DNA from 2 places in the Streptomyces sp. NPDC088116 genome. Region 2 is predicted to be linked to the other one. Evidence: riboswitches for the same ligand, from Rfam matches in the RefSeq annotation. Region 2 holds a riboswitch; the other holds the start of a gene.
The links. Region 2 has a riboswitch for cyclic di-AMP ahead of ACIOJD_RS19945 (transglycosylase SLT domain-containing protein). Riboswitches for the same ligand answer to the same signal wherever they lie in the genome.

Region 1 (5,207 bases), on a different contig from region 2:
CGCCTCGGTGGGCTCGGTGCGTGCGGTCTGCGGAGGGGGCGTGTCCATGCCTGCCTAGTTCTACGTTCTTGTGTTCTGCGTGAATTCGTTGACGTACGGAGTATCCGGTGCGTCCGGCAGCTCCACCGTATGCCCGGAGCGCGGATCGCGGACCGTCGCCGCCTACCGGTTCGGGCGGTCCGCGTTGTCCACGCCTTCCAGGACGTTCGAGTACCAGGGGCGCTCCTCCGCTCCCCGCTCCTCGCGTTCCCGCTTCTTCGCGTCCGGGTCGATCACGGTGTAGCCGGTCTCCCCGGGCTTCAGGTAGTGGAGGTGCTCGCGGGCGAGGCGCTCGATGTACGCGTCGTCCTGGAGCCGTTCCTTCTCGTCGCGCAACTCCTCGACCCGCTGCTTCGCCTCGCGGGCCAGCCGCTCCTGGTCGGCGATCTCGTTCCGCTGCGACACGTACTGCCGCATCGGATACGCCAGTGCCACGACCAGCGTGCAGACGACCAGAGCGAGGAAGGCCGCCCGGCCGGTGAGCCGGGAGCGGCGGTCCTGCCGGCGGGTCTGCGAGCGGTAGACCCGGGCGGCGGTCTGCGCGCCGAGCACCCGCAGCCTGGTCGCGGTGGAGAACCGGTCCCGGTTCCCGGCCATGGCCGCCTCCCCTGTTTACGTGCGTACGTCCCCGGACACGGTACGGGACCGCGGCCGGGGACGTACGGACGACGGGCGGGTCAGCCCTCGCGCACGCCGATCACGGCGACGAAGCCGCTGACGCGGAGAGCCGCTTACGCGGAGCGGAACCGGGGGAACGCGCTGCGGCCCGCGTACACCGCCGCGTCGTCGAGGATCTCCTCGATGCGCAGCAGCTGGTTGTACTTGGCTACGCGCTCGGAGCGGGCCGGGGCGCCGGTCTTGATCTGGCCGCAGTTGGTGGCGACGGCGAGGTCCGCGATGGTGACGTCCTCGGTCTCACCGGAACGGTGCGACATCATGCACTTGAAGCCGTTGCGCTGGGCCAGCTCGACGGCGTCCAGGGTCTCGGTCAGCGAACCGATCTGGTTGACCTTGACGAGCAGCGCGTTGGCGGCGCCGTCCTCGATGCCGCGGGCCAGGCGCTCCGGGTTGGTGACGAACAGGTCGTCGCCGACGATCTGGACCTTGGTGCCGAGCTTGTCCGTGAGGGCCTTCCAGCCGGCCCAGTCGTCCTCGAACAGCGGGTCCTCGATGGAGACGAGCGGGTACGAGGCGACGAGCTCCTCGTAGTACTCGGTCATCTCGGCGGCCGAGCGGGACTTGCCCTCGAACTCGTAGCTGCCGTCCTTGTAGAACTCGGAGGCGGCCACGTCGAGCGCGAGCGCGATGTCGCGGCCCGGGACGTAACCGGCTTCCTTCACGGCCTCCAGGATCAGGTCCAGCGCGGCGCGGTTCGACTCCAGGTTCGGCGCGAAGCCGCCCTCGTCGCCGAGGCCGGTGGAGAGCCCCTTCTCCTTCAGGACCTTCTTGAGGGTGTGGTAGATCTCGGCACCCCAGCGCAGGGCCTCGGAGAAGGACTCCGCGCCGATCGGGGCGATCATGAACTCCTGGATGTCCACGTTGGAGTCGGCGTGCGAGCCGCCGTTCAGGATGTTCATCATCGGAACGGGCAGCAGGTGCGCGTTCGGGCCGCCCAGGTAGCGGAAGAGCGGGAGGTCGGAGGCCTCGGAGGCGGCGTGCGCGACGGCGAGGGAGACGCCGAGGATGGCGTTGGCGCCGAGCGACGACTTGTCCGGGGTGGCGTCCAGGTCGAACATCGCCTGGTCGATCAGGCGCTGCTCGGTGGCGTCGTACCCGACGAGCTCCGGGCCGATCTGCTCGATGACGGCGAGAACCGCCTTCTCGACGCCCTTGCCCTGGTAGCGGTTCTGGTCACCGTCACGGAGTTCAAGGGCCTCGAACGCACCGGTGGACGCACCGGAGGGGACAGCAGCACGACCCGTGCTGCCGTCGTCGAGGCCGACCTCGACCTCGACCGTGGGGTTACCTCGCGAGTCAAGGATTTCCCGGGCTACGACGACGTCGATGGACGGCACGAGCATCTCCTTCTGGGATGTGGCGCTGGAAGTGCAGGGTCTCTTTGGCCTTGCGACATGAGCCTAACCGCCTCGCGGCCTTCGACCGGCGGGCGGCCGCCTCTAAGAATCCGCCCAGGACGAGAAAGAGGCCTGTTTCCGCGCCGGACGAGGGAAGGACAGGGTCGCGAATCCGCTGCGTGACGGGCCGATGACGGACCGGTGACAGGCCGGGTGACAGATCGGGGGACGAGCCCGTGACAGCGCGAACCCCGGACCGGCGCGTACGGGGGTGAACGCGCCGGGCCGGGGCGGCCTGTGGGGGGCGCCGCCCCGCAGGGCGGCCCGAGGGGGGATCAGCTCGGCTGGAGCTGATCCCCTTCGGATCTCCGGATCTCCGGATCTACGGACCTCCGGATCAGCTCAGGTGGAGCTGCTGGCCCGGGTAGATCACATCGGCGCTGTTGACGATGTCCTTGTTCAGCTCGAAGACCTTCTTCCAGCCGCCCTTGACCTTCTTGGCGTCGGCGATCTTCGAGAGGGTGTCGCCGGACTTGACCTTGTACTCGCCGTCACCCTTCTTGATCGTGACCGGACGGCTCTCGCTGCGCGAGGCGGGCTGCTCGGCATCGCGGGTGGACTGCTTCGGCTGCGCCTGCTGCTCGGGGGCGGCCTGCTGCCGGGACTGCTGCGGCTGCTCCTGCGTACCGGAGCCGGAGTCCGACGAGCCCGAACCGGAGTCGGACGAGCCGGAGCCGGAGCCCGAGCCGGAGGCGCCGGACAGGCTCACGCCGCAGCTCGGCCAGGCGCCCTTGCCCTGGCTGGCCAGGACCTTCTCGGCGACCGAGATCTGCTGCGACTTGGATGCCTGGTCGGCGCTGGAGGCGTAGGAGGTGCCGCCGTACGCCGCCCAGGTGGACGACGAGAACTGGAGGCCACCGAAGTAACCGTTACCGGTGTTGATGGACCAGTTGCCGCCGGACTCGCACTGGGCGACCTGGTCCCACTCGGACGAGGACGCGGCCGACGCGGACGTGGCGCCGATCAGCGGGGCCGCGACGGCGGCACCGGTGATCCCGGCCAGCGTGGCGTAGCGAGCGGCCCTGGACGGGCGGCGGTGCTTGGCCTTACCGGAAAACAGCATGGATCATCCCCTCACCGACGCCTACGAGGTCAGCTGTCGGGTTCGGGCCAAGTGAGTTGCCCGGCCGCGTGTTCGCACACGCGGCTTCACCCCAAGCCGGTCCCCGCCGTATCGCGGGACGCTGTTGGGCGTCCCTCTCCACGGCCGGGCCCGGCGCTAAAACCTTGGGTCCCCCGCTCCTGCCTTCGGCGCTTGACGCGACGACTGTTCCCCCCGACCGACGGCAGGATTCGGCGTTTCGGTCGACGGGGCCCGCGGTGCGAGCGGTTCAGACCGTAATCACAGGCCCCCCGGTTGTTCAAAGGAGCACAACCCGGGTAAATCGCCCTTACCTCCCCTGTCGTTGATCACGTTTCCGCTGGTGAGGGGCGAATCCGACCAACTACCGGAGCAATGGGCATCACTTGTGGCAAAGAGACCCTTGTCTCAGTTGCCCATACGTGGACATAGACCCCCGTAACACCCCTCGAACTGCCCTTGCCCCGCGCCGAGATCAGGGCGCTGATCAGGGGCGGACCGTCGAATCCGGGGCCCACGACGGCCCGTTCAACGCGCGCCCGCCCGCCGGCCGGCTCACACCCACCCGCCGGACACCTTCTGCTCGGCACCGACGAGCCAGACGGGGTCGCCGACGCCGTGCTGGCCGTCCGGAATGTACGGACCCTGCACCCCGCCGTCCGTGGCGTCCGTGAGACCGCCCGCGTCCCGTGCCGGTCCGTCACTTCGCGAGGCACGGCCGTCCGATGCGCGCTCGTCCGCGCCGCCCGAGGCGGATTCCTCCGGCGCCGCGCTCCCCCGGTGCTTGCCGGTGGCCGGCCCGGTACTCGCGCCCGCTCTGTCCTCGTCGGAGCCGTCGCCGGAACTGGAGGCTCCGGGCGAGGGCGTCTCCGCGGAGCCGGAAGGGGTCGAGCCGTCCTTCTTCTCGCCGTCGTCGGAGGCGGAGGGCGTGGCGCTCGGGTCGGCCGAGGAGCCGTCCGTCGGTCCGGTGCTCCCGTCCGTGGGGCCGGACGGCTCGGAGGTGGACTCCGAGGTGTCGCCGTCGCCGGTCAGGATGCCGGTCAGCCCGGCGATCGTGGCGCAGCTGAGCCAGGGCGTGATCCCCTGGGCCTTGAGCACCTTCTCCGCCACCGCTATCTGCTGGGTGCGGCTGGCGAGGTCGGGGCGGGACGCGTACTCGCCGCCACCGAATTTGTCCCAGGTCGCCTGGGACATCTGCAGTCCGCCGTAGAAGCCGTTACCGAGGTCCGCGCTCCATGTGCCGCCGCTCTCGCACTCGGCCACGCGGTCCCACGAAGACGATTCCGCCGCGCTGGCGCTGGTGGCACCGAGCAGCGGAATGGCGATTGCCGATCCTGTCACCCCCGCGGCGACGATCAGAGCAGGGGCCTGGCGAGGTCGACGGTGTCGGCCGTTCCCGGAGCGCATGCGGTTGCCTTCCGTGTGAATGTCAGTTCGACTACAGCGTGTGTCTGCTGTGAATGTTCGTGAACGTAGCGGTACTCGAACGTCTGTCACAAGCCGATGCAGGGAAGATCACGCGAATATCACAGTCTTGACGTACCGTCAGGAAGTCGCTGGTCGGACATTGCCGTGAACCGCACCGGAAGCGTGCGCAATCCCCGCATGATGAGCCCTCCCCGCCAGCGCAAATCAGCAGGATCCTCCGCAAGCCGCACATCCGGAAGCCGGGTCAGCAGCGTCGCGAGCGCGGCCTGGCCCTCCAGGCGCGCGAGGGGCGCACCGAGGCAGTAGTGGATGCCGTGCCCGTAGCCGAGGTGCTGGTTGTCACGGCGCGCGAGATCGAGCGTGTCCGGTTCGGCGAAGCGCTCCGGGTCCCGGTCGGCGGCGGCCAGTACGACCAGTACGGGCTCCCCCGTCGCGATCCGCTGCCCGCCGAGCGTCAGCGGCTCGGTGGCGTACCGCCACGTCGCCAGCTCCACCGGGCCGTCGTAGCGCAGCAGCTCCTCGACGGCCGTAGCGAGCAGATCCGTCTCCCCCGCGTCCAGCGAGGCCTGGAGCCGGGCGCGCTG
Region 2 (5,207 bases):
CGCGACGCGCACGTGACCGACCGTACGTGTCGTGGAGTGGACCGGTGAGTCGTTTCCCCGAAGAGGGAAGAGTCGGCTGAGAGTGATGTAGGAATAGCCGACGGACGGCCATCTGATGACGCCGTCTGCGACGGCCGCGCCGAACACACCGCCCATGTGCCAACGATGTGCGGGCCGTCGTGCCCTGCCATGCTGGGAGGAGAATCAATGTCGGATCCCCGATACCTGACGGCGGTCCTGGTCGGCGCGGTCGCGTCCACCACGCTGCTGGCCGTGCCCGCCTCGGCCTCCACCGCCTCGTCGATGCGGGCGGCCGTGATCAGACTGACCAACGTCGAACGGGCCAAAGTCGGCTGCCCGCCACTGAGGAGCAGCACCGCACTCAACAGGGCCGCCCAGCGCCACTCGTCCGACATGGCGGAGCATGACTTCATCGAGCACACCGGCTCCAACGGCAGCACGTTGACGCACAGGGCCGAGGCGGCCGGCTACACCGGCTGGAAGACGCTGGCCGAGAACGTCGTCGGCGGCCCGGAAACCGCCGCCGAAGCGGTCGATTCCTGGATGGACTCTCCTGGCCACAGGGCGAACATCCTCAACTGTTCGCTCAAGCACGTGGGCGTCGGCTACGTGAAGACGTCCGGCATCTACTGGACCCAGGACTTCGGCGATCTGAACTGATGCCCCGCGCCCTCCGGACGGCACGGGTTGGGAGACGACAGGCAGGAAGCCCATCCGGGCCGGAAGGTGCCAGGACGGCGACATGCGGGCCACCCTCAAGGTGCTGCGCCGGGAGGGAGAGGGCGGAGATGAGGGCTTCCGGCCGGTGCCTGGGCTGTCGGACCTGCCCGCTCTGATCCGGACGGCCGAGGCGGCGGGTGTACGTGTCGACCTCTCGTCCCGGTATGCCGAGGAAACCCGGACGGTGTCGCGCTGTCCGCGTACCGGATTGTCCAGGAGGCGCTGACCAACGTCATCAAGCATGCCGCGCCGAGTCGCTGCCGCCGAAGACCGCACTGTGCTGGTCTCCAGCCACCTGATGACCGAGATGTCCAAGGTCGCGGACCACCTGGTCGTCATCCACAGGGGTCGTCTCCTCGCGGACACCGGCATGCCGGACTTCATTCGACGTCATGGACGGACGTATGTACGCGTATGGGCCTCGAACCCTCAACTGCTCGGCCAGGAAATGGAACGCAACCGAGCCTCGCTGGTGTCCGCGCCGGACGGCAGCCTGGAGGTCGGCGGCCTGCCCGCGGCCGAGATCAGCAGACTGGCCACTGCCAACGGAGTCCTGCTCGACGAACTGAGTACCCATACGGAATCCCTTGAGGACACCTTCCTCGAACTCATCGGCAAGGGAGCGAGGAACACCCGTGTCTGAGACAGTCGCGGCCATCCGGGCCGAGTTCACCAAGCTGCGAGGCGTCCGCGGCACGTACACCGCACTGCTGCTGTTCGTCCCCTTCAGCGTCCCCGATCGCGCCCCGTGATGCGGGTCTCGCTGGTCGCCGTGCCCCGGCGCGGCCGCCTCCACGCGGCGAAAATGGCCGTCACCGCCGGCGCCGCCGCGACCGTCGCGGTCCCTGTCACCGTCGTCGGCTGCCTGGTCACCCAGCTCGCTCTCGGGCCCCACCGCTCCCCGATCGACGCGAGCGGTGGGGCCCGAGCTCTGATCGGGGCGGTCGTCCACCTGACACTGATGAGCCTGTTCGCGGCCGGCCGATGCTGGGGGAGCGCGGTTTCGGCAACGACGGAGCCGGCGGTCGATTCGCCTTCGGCGACGACGAGTTCGGTGTGAGCTTCGATTACACCGCCAACCGCGTGATCGGCCACGGCGATTCCCGTGCGAACCGCCTTGTCGCGGCTGTGCGCGACTGCCTGGCAGGCTGACACCCGCGAGCAGGCGGCGCACCGCCCCACGGCATTCGGGGCGGGGGCATCGAATTCGAGCGGTTCTCGGGTAAAAGGAAGTGCCGTAAAGGTTTCTGACTCCCGATCGTCGGGTTCAGTCGCAGCCGAGCGTGATTTCCTTGGGTGGGAGATCATAATTCTGAACGAGATGGCGACAGGCAGTCAGAAATGCAGCCGTCGCTGACCCATTGATGCCGCCGATGGTGAACCCGGACAGGAAGTCGCCCGGCGGGGGCGTGGAGACGGGCCGGGGAGAGGTGGTGCTGCCGCTCGGCAGGGCGAAGACTTCAGGCGCCAATATGGGCGATTTGCTCGTGTTCTACTTTAAGTCTTGTTTGGTGGATTGGCGTAACTTGATGCTCTCTGTTCGGTGTTGTGGCGCCCGTGATCACCTTGTCTGGTGATTCGCGTCACGCCCGGTGATGTGGTGCGGTTCCTGTCCGCCCGTCCACTTCGTCCACAGGGAAGGAGAGTTGAGTTTCCTGGCGTCGAATGAGGGAGCGGGATTTTCCCCTCCGGATTCCCTTATGGAGTGGCGCTGTGAATTCAGGACTTGTTTCGCCCGGACGTTCTCGTCTAGTTTCACGTCACTCCGGGTGGAACGCCGAATCCTGCCGCTGTCCGGAAACCACACCCACTCACCTACGGCAGGAGCGGGGAACCCAAGTAAGTCGCCGATCCGATACCGGACCGGCTAGGGGTGAAGTCGCATTCCCACCGCGGCCGGGCATCTCCCGCCCGAACCCGACAGCTCACCTCGCAGGCGACGGAGAGGAATTCGTCATGCCCGCAAAGGCCAAGCACCGTCGTCCCAGAATCAGCCCGCTCGCCCGAGGCCTCGTCGCCGTCGGTGCGGGTGGCGCCGTACTCGCCCTGCCGCTGGTGGCCGCGACCTCCGCGAGCGCCGCGCCGTCGGCCGGCCAGGTCGCCGCCGAAGCGGCTCCCGCGCCCGCCGCCGTCAAGGCCAAGGCGTCGACCTACTCCGTGGTCGCCGGTGATTCCCTTTCCAAGATCGCGCACGCTCACTCCGTGAGCGGCGGCTGGAAGAAGCTGTACCAGGACAACCGGAAGGCCGTCGGCGGCGACCCGTCGCTGCTCCACCCCGGCACCGAGCTGAAGCTCGGCGAGAAGGCCAAGGCCGCGACCGGCGCCACGCAGGCGAAGTCCGATACGAGCGGCACTGTCGTCCAGGCGGCGGCGAAGACGTACTCCGACAATCTGGACGGCTGGATCAGGGAGTCGCTGGACGTCATGGCCGCCCACGGCATTCCGGGCACCTACGAGGGCATCCACCGCAACATCATCCGTGAGTCCGCGGGCGACCCGGCGGCCATCAACAACTGGGACTCCAACGCCGTGGCCGGCACCCCGTCCAAGGGGCTCCTACAGGTCATCGACCCGACGTTCCAGGCCTACCACGTGCCCGGTACGTCGACCGACAGCTACGACCCGGTCGCCAACATCACGGCCGCGTGCAACTACGCCGCCGACAAGTACGGCTCGATCGACAACGTGAACGGCCCCTACTGACATTCGTCAGGACGCCGACAGGCAGGCGGCCCCGGCCGGAGCGGTGACCCGCGCCGGCCGGGGCCCGCGTGCTGACCGGGGCCCGCGTGCTGGTGGAGAGCGACAGGGCCGGGGAGTGGTCGGCGTCCGGGTTCACCCGCGGCGTGCGCGCAGCTCCCGCAGGCCCGCCGCCGTCAGTACGAGCGCCGCCGCACCCAGGGACCACAGCAGCTGCGGACGCGCCGTGTCGTCGGTCAGCATCAGCCCGAACAGGACCGCCATGGCGACCAGAGCCGCGATGGTCAGGCCAGGGAAGAGCCACATCTTGAGGATCAGGCGCTCCGGTGCCTCCTCCTCGATGCGCCGCCGCAGGCGCAGTTGCGACGCGGCGATCAGTGCCCATACGAAGAGGAGCACCGCGCCGACCGAGTTGAGCATGTAGAGGAAGACCGTGTCGGGCCACTTCAGATTGAGCAGCACGGAGACGAAGCCGAACGCCACGGAGGCCAGGACCGCCCGGCGCGGCACGCCTCCCTCGCTCACCTTCCGCAGCGAGCCCGGCGCCTCACCCCGCTCGGCGAGCGAGAAGACCATCCGGGACGACCCGTAGAGGTTGGCGTTGAGCGCCGAGAGCAGGGCCACGAACACCACGATGTTCATGATCTGCCCGGCGGACGGGACGCCGATCGCGTCGAGGACGGTGACGTACGGACTCAGCCCCGCCTTCTGTGCCGTCCACGGCAGCGCGGTGACGATGACCAGCATCGAACCGACGTAGAAGAACAGGATCCGGAACACCGAGCTGCGCACCGCCCTGGCCACCGAGCGGACCGGGTCGTCGGACTCGGCCGCCGCGATCGTGACGACCTCCAGGCCGCCGAAGGCGAAGACGACGGCGAGGACACCGGAGACGACGCCCTGCCAGCCGCCCGGCAGGAAGCCTCCCTGTCCGGTGAGGTTCGTGAAGCCGACGGGGTCGGTGTCGGGCAGGATGCCGAGGATCGCGAGCAGCCCGAGGACCAGGAACGCGACGATCGCGAAGACCTTCAGGGCGGCGAACCAGAACTCGAACTCGCCGAAGTTCTTCACGGCGGCGAGGTTCGTGCCGGTGAAGAGCAGCATGAAGAGCAGTACCCACGCCCACTGGGGTACGGACGGCAGCCAGCCGTTCGCGATCTGAGCCGCGCCGGTCGCCTCCACGGCGAGTACGACGACCAGCAGGAACCAGTACAGCCAGCCCACGCTGAACCCGGCCCACCGGCCCAGGGCCCGCTCCGCGTGTACGGAGAAGGACCCCGACGCCGGCATCGCGGCCGACATCTCGCCCAGCATCCGCATCACACACATCGCGAGCACGCCCGCGATCAGGTAGGAGACGACGATGCCGGGCCCGGCGACCGCGATCCCGGCCCCTGATCCGACGAAGAGTCCGGCTCCGATGACCCCGCCGAGCCCGAGCATGGTCAGATGCCGCTGCTTGAGCCCGCCGGAGAGCGGTTCGTCAGGTGTCCCCGTGTCCGGCCCCGATCCGGTCGTGGCCGACGGGGTGGACGGGAGGTGGTTGGCCATGTTCGGTCAGGCTGCTTTCGGGGGCTCGCGAGGCTGGCGGGAGCGTCCAGTGTCTCCGGGCCGCGGCCCCGCAGGCAAAACAGTTCGGTCTGTCGTCGGCCCGTGTGACGGGCGTCACCCGGGTCCGGCTCCAAGGCCGATCGCGGTCACCTCGCGCGGTCCGGGACCGTACGTGGCGGTGTCACGTCACGGGCGCGGCCGGTGGGAGCGCCGTC

Region 1: it holds a riboswitch for cyclic di-AMP, as region 2 does, so the genes downstream of both, ACIOJD_RS28320 (transglycosylase family protein) here and ACIOJD_RS19945 (transglycosylase SLT domain-containing protein) in region 2, are expected to answer to the same signal.

What each region holds. Positions count from the first base shown of each region.
Region 1 covers NZ_JBIUTF010000007.1:487,028-492,234, reverse strand. The annotation lists gene ACIOJD_RS28335 (DUF501 domain-containing protein) at 1-48, opposite strand, end outside; gene ACIOJD_RS28330 (septum formation initiator family protein) at 163-636, opposite strand; gene eno (phosphopyruvate hydratase) at 771-2,054, opposite strand; gene ACIOJD_RS28320 (transglycosylase family protein) at 2,452-3,177, opposite strand; cyclic di-AMP (ydaO/yuaA leader) riboswitch at 3,181-3,378, opposite strand; gene ACIOJD_RS28315 (transglycosylase family protein) at 3,751-4,536, opposite strand; gene ACIOJD_RS28310 (cytochrome P450) at 4,722-5,207, opposite strand, start outside.
Region 2 covers NZ_JBIUTF010000004.1:690,773-695,979, reverse strand. The annotation lists gene ACIOJD_RS19960 (CAP domain-containing protein) at 208-681, shown strand; gene ACIOJD_RS19955 (hypothetical protein) at 983-1,384, shown strand; gene ACIOJD_RS19950 (hypothetical protein) at 1,490-1,801, shown strand; cyclic di-AMP (ydaO/yuaA leader) riboswitch at 2,507-2,693, shown strand; gene ACIOJD_RS19945 (transglycosylase SLT domain-containing protein) at 2,698-3,444, shown strand; gene ACIOJD_RS19940 (amino acid permease) at 3,577-4,992, opposite strand; gene ACIOJD_RS19935 (TIGR00730 family Rossman fold protein) at 5,174-5,207, opposite strand, start outside.